2 regions of the Geobacillus sp. Manikaran-105 genome follow, and region 1 is predicted to be linked to the other one. Evidence: a T-box and tRNA genes for the amino acid it is inferred to sense, from the RefSeq annotation. Region 1 holds a T-box; the other holds one or more tRNA genes.
What was found. A T-box is a leader RNA that pairs with one kind of tRNA and senses whether it is charged. The one in region 1 lies ahead of CV945_RS01160 (valine--tRNA ligase), so its partner is inferred to be a tRNA-Val.
Positions count from the first base shown of each region.

Region 1 (2,402 bases):
TGAAGGAAACGAAGCAATGGCGAATCGTCTGGGTGCACGGAAAGGCGCGCCTTTCTCATTACGTGGCGCCGTATTGGATCAGCTGGGAGCGGGCGCATTGGAATTCTCCGGTATACGATTTAGTTTCTATTTTTCGCAACCATGTGCGCACAATTTCACCGCTTGAACGGGAATGGTTCGATGGGCTTGCTGAGTATGAAACGGAACTGCCGTTGTCCGCCGCAGAACGGGCGTTTCTCTACAGCCATTTGGCCGAACCGTGTGGGTTTGTCCGCTGCCTCGAACGCTATGAGGCCGTTTCACATAAGGAACGGAACGAGCGTGAGCACGTTGCTGCCCTGCTGCGCTGCTATATGGCTTTTAAAAACATGGAGGCCGTTGTCATGCATCTTGTCCAACGCGATGCTGCGCAGCCGCAGGATGAAACGGCCGGCTCTGAAACGCCAGCGGAAGAGGACGGCAGCGGTTAAATCCATTCCAAGTGGAGCGCCACAGCGAGCAAAACAAAAACAGCCAGCAAAATGACGTCAAATGTCGTCGGCAAAAAAATGGTGCGAATGGCTTGAAAAATGGTGAGCGGGATGATCACTTGGGCGCAGACGGCGCGCACTTGCCTCAGCCAAGGCGGCCATGAATACGGGTTGAATCGCCGCATCGGTGTTCCCTCCTTCCCGGGTTTACTATACAATATGAAACAACAAAATGTTTGTCACCAACCGCCGGCCAATGGAATAAATAAATAAAAACTTGGCAAAGATGATGGACAATGGTAGTATAATAATCGAATCATGACGACAAAAGCGAAGACGGGGAGGAGTACAGCGGTCCGCGCCTGCAGAGAGGGAAATCGGAAGCTGCGAGATTTCCTAGGATGACGGTTGCTGGAAGGTCGCCCTTGAGCTGCTTCTTTGAAAGGCGCTGCTGCCGAGTAGAGGAAGCCGGCATCATGCCGTTATGCCAATGAAGCGCTTAAGCTTCTAGAAGGCCGGTCAACCAAACTGATTGTGGGCTCGCCAGCCGATGTTTCACCGGTGGGTTGGCCGTGTTGCGGTTCTCTTCATCACCAGCCTTCTAGGCTTAAGAAAAAAGGTGGTACCGCGAAAGCAGCTCCTTTCGTCCTTTTTGGATGAAAGGGGCTTTTTTGCTTGCCGGCTGTGCGGCATTGCTTAGTGGGAAGCCGCCGTCGGCCGCATTGTCCATCATGTTGAAGGAGGGAAATGAAACATGGCACAGCACGAAGTGTCGATGCCGCCGAAATACGACCATCGCGCCGTTGAAGCGGGGCGCTACGAATGGTGGCTGAAAGGAAAATTTTTTGAAGCGACCGGTGATCCGAACAAACGACCGTTTACGATCGTCATTCCACCGCCCAACGTCACCGGCAAACTGCATCTGGGGCACGCGTGGGATACGACGCTGCAAGACATCATTACGCGCATGAAGCGGATGCAAGGGTATGACGTTTTGTGGCTTCCGGGAATGGATCACGCCGGCATCGCCACCCAGGCGAAAGTCGAGGAAAAATTGCGCCAGCAAGGGCTGTCGCGCTACGATTTAGGCCGGGAAAAATTTTTAGAAGAAACGTGGAAGTGGAAGGAAGAATACGCCGGCCATATTCGCAGTCAATGGGCGAAGTTAGGGCTTGGGCTTGATTACACGCGCGAGCGGTTTACGCTTGACGAAGGGCTTTCCAAAGCGGTGCGCGAAGTGTTCGTCTCGCTCTACCGGAAAGGGCTCATTTACCGCGGCGAATACATCATCAACTGGGATCCGGTGACGAAAACCGCGTTGTCGGACATTGAGGTTGTTTATAAAGAAGTGAAAGGCGCGCTCTACCATATGCGCTATCCGCTCGCCGACGGCTCCGGCTTCATCGAAGTGGCGACGACCCGTCCGGAGACGATGCTCGGCGATACGGCCGTTGCCGTGCATCCGGATGACGAGCGGTACAAGCACTTGATCGGCAAAACGGTCAAGCTGCCGATCGTCGGCCGTGAAATTCCGATCATTGCCGATGAGTACGTCGACATGGAGTTCGGCTCCGGGGCGGTCAAAATTACGCCGGCGCACGACCCGAACGACTTTGAAATCGGCAACCGCCACAATTTGCCGCGCATTCTTGTCATGAACGAAGACGGCACGATGAATGAAAACGCCATGCAATACCAGGGGCTTGACCGGTTTGAATGCCGGAAGCAAATCGTCCGCGATTTGCAAGAGCAAGGCGTTTTGTTCAAAATCGAAGAGCACGTGCACTCCGTCGGTCATAGCGAGCGGAGCGGCGCGGTCGTTGAGCCGTATTTGTCGACGCAATGGTTCGTGAAAATGAAGCCGCTCGCCGAAGCCGCCATCAAGCTGCAGCAAACGGACGGCAAAGTGCAGTTCGTGCCGGAGCGGTTTGA
Region 1 is NZ_PIJG01000002.1:39,958-42,359, reverse strand. Features, by position in the region: gene ysxE (spore coat protein YsxE) at 1-470, shown strand, start outside; gene CV945_RS01165 (hypothetical protein) at 467-655, opposite strand; T-box leader at 795-1,124, shown strand; gene CV945_RS01160 (valine--tRNA ligase) at 1,225-2,402, shown strand, end outside.

Region 2 (2,402 bases), on a different contig from region 1:
CTTTGTCTCTTTTGCAACTTTCTTCTTTTGCCATTATCATATCATGAAAAAAAGCCCGCTGAAAACGGGCTGTTTGTGTTCCCAGACAGGACCATAAAAAAGCGAACAAGGGCGGTTGCTGTCCTCAGTGTCATTGCTGATGTGAGAATCAACTCGCGATGGCAAGGAAAGAGCAGCGCCAATGAAACATCTTTTAACCAATTCGAAATCTTTGATTGCTCATGATTTCATCAATCATCTCATCTATGTCATCCTTACGTTTCCCGCTAGTATCCAAAAGATGCTTTCGATCGAATCCTGATGCATGGAACTCATTCAGCAAAATGAGGCAGCGTTCCCCCATTTGTTGCTCGGGGGCCCTCATCTCATCCCTTTGCCTTAACGTTTTCCCATCTGCCCACAAAACAACATACATAACCGTTACGTTTAAATCCTTTACATTTTCATACAACCATATCGCTTCTTGGGGAAAGGCAATATAATCCACTACCACATCATTGCCGTATTTTACAAAATTTCTTGCAAGACTTAGAATATTATCCCAAATTAATGAAAGCTCTTCTTTACTTTCCCACGGTTTTTTCCGTCCATTGATATGCATATGGCTGATGTCATCGCCGGAAATATACGCACTACGCTCCAACTTGTTCGCCAATGCTGTTGAAATTGTTGATTTGCCAACTCCAGCGGGGCCTGATATGACATAGACTGTTCTTGTTTGATGATTTTTCATATGCATCCCTTTTTACCTGCTCAATATAGTTTTATTACCCGTGGTAATAAAAACGACAACATAAACCTGAATCCGTGATAAAGACGCGTTCAAAGCTGCCAAGAAAACTGGATCAATCAACAAAATATTGCACTCGGGGTTTTTCACCTAATAGGTGAACATTCGAAATGGAGTCGAAGTCTCGGCACGATTGGGCTTCCCAGCATTTTGGATACACTTCTGTCACAGATTCGGGATAAACAAAAAATCCCTTGAAGCCTTCTAGCTCAAGGGATTTCACTCGATGATTCCGACTGGGCTCGAACCAGCGACCTCCACCCTGTCAAGGTGGCGCTCTCCCAGCTGAGCTACGGAATCATATTTTATTGTCCGCTATCGAACACATTTTTAATTATATAAACGGGCAAGTTGTTTGTCAACAACTTTTTTAAAAAAATCGCTGTTCATGATGAAAAAAGGAAAGGTGACTTCCCCGAAAGGAATAATGCGTGTTGGAACGGTTCGACATCGTATTTTTTCTACATTCTGATTGTTCTATCAAACGGGAATTTGCTTGCAAAGGCTGGCGGAATTGATGAAAAACGCCCGCCGCTTCCGGTGCCGCTCAAAATGAAACTGCAGCTGACGGTCTTGTTCAGCAGCACATTTCCTGTTTTATTGTTCAGCTTAGCGATGGAAATCAAATGGTCGCTCGCCGGACCGAGTGCATCCCACTGGTCGTATTGGCCCTGGGCAGCCGTGATTTTGTTGTTTTCGACCGCCTTCTCCGTTTTTTTGACCCGCTTGTTGGTCGATGAGATCCATGAGCCGGTCAGTGTGCTGTTAAGTCATATGAAACGGGCGGAAAACGAAATGTATGAGCTGATCGCTCACAATGTCTATACGGACGAATTTGCGTATTTGCTTCGCGGATTCAATCATATGATCGATGCTGTGCATCGGCGCGATCGAACGAACAAAGAGCTGCTCAACAGTTTCATCACTGTCCTGACAGCGGCGCTTGACGCCCGCGATCCTTATACAGCGGGGCACTCGCTGCGCGTGGCCCGCTACGCGCTGGCGATCGGCAAGCAGCTTTCTCTGCCGAATGAACAGCTTGATGCCTTGTATCGTTCCGCTCTGCTGCATGACATCGGAAAGATCGGCGTCCCCGATGCCATTTTGCTTAAAGAGGGAAAGCTAAGCGATGATGAATTTGCCTGGATCAAAAAACACCCCGCCCTTGGAGAAGCCATTTTGCGCGAGGTTAGGCCAATCGAACCGATTGAGCCGCTGCTAGCTGGAATTCGCTCCCATCACGAACGCATCGATGGCAAGGGATATCCGGATGGCTTAGCAGGCGACGAGATTCCGTTGTTTGGCAAAATCATCGCCGTGGCCGATGCGTTTGACGCCATGACTTCCGATCGCCCGTACCGAAAAGGCATGGATATTCGTCAAGCGGCGGACATCTTGAGAAAAGGAAAGGGAACGCAGTGGGACAGCGAACTCGTCGACCTCTTTTTGAAACACTTACAAGAGGAGAAGCTGTTGTCAACCTCAGCGGCATCTTGACCCGCCCGCCAAGCTTTGAAGGCTTGGCGGGCTGATTGCTATGGCGTTGAAACTGACGGCCGCTCTTTCACAAACGACAGCGCCCGCTCGAAATCGGCGATCAAATCGTTGACAT
Region 2 is NZ_PIJG01000012.1:79,813-82,214, reverse strand. Features, by position in the region: gene CV945_RS05710 (P-loop nucleotide/nucleoside kinase family protein) at 194-739, opposite strand; tRNA gene CV945_RS05705 (tRNA-Val) at 1,018-1,090, opposite strand; gene CV945_RS05700 (HD-GYP domain-containing protein) at 1,283-2,287, shown strand; gene metC (cystathionine beta-lyase) at 2,326-2,402, opposite strand, start outside.
Region 2: it has a tRNA-Val gene. The T-box ahead of CV945_RS01160 (valine--tRNA ligase) is inferred to sense a tRNA for this amino acid. The anticodon was not compared.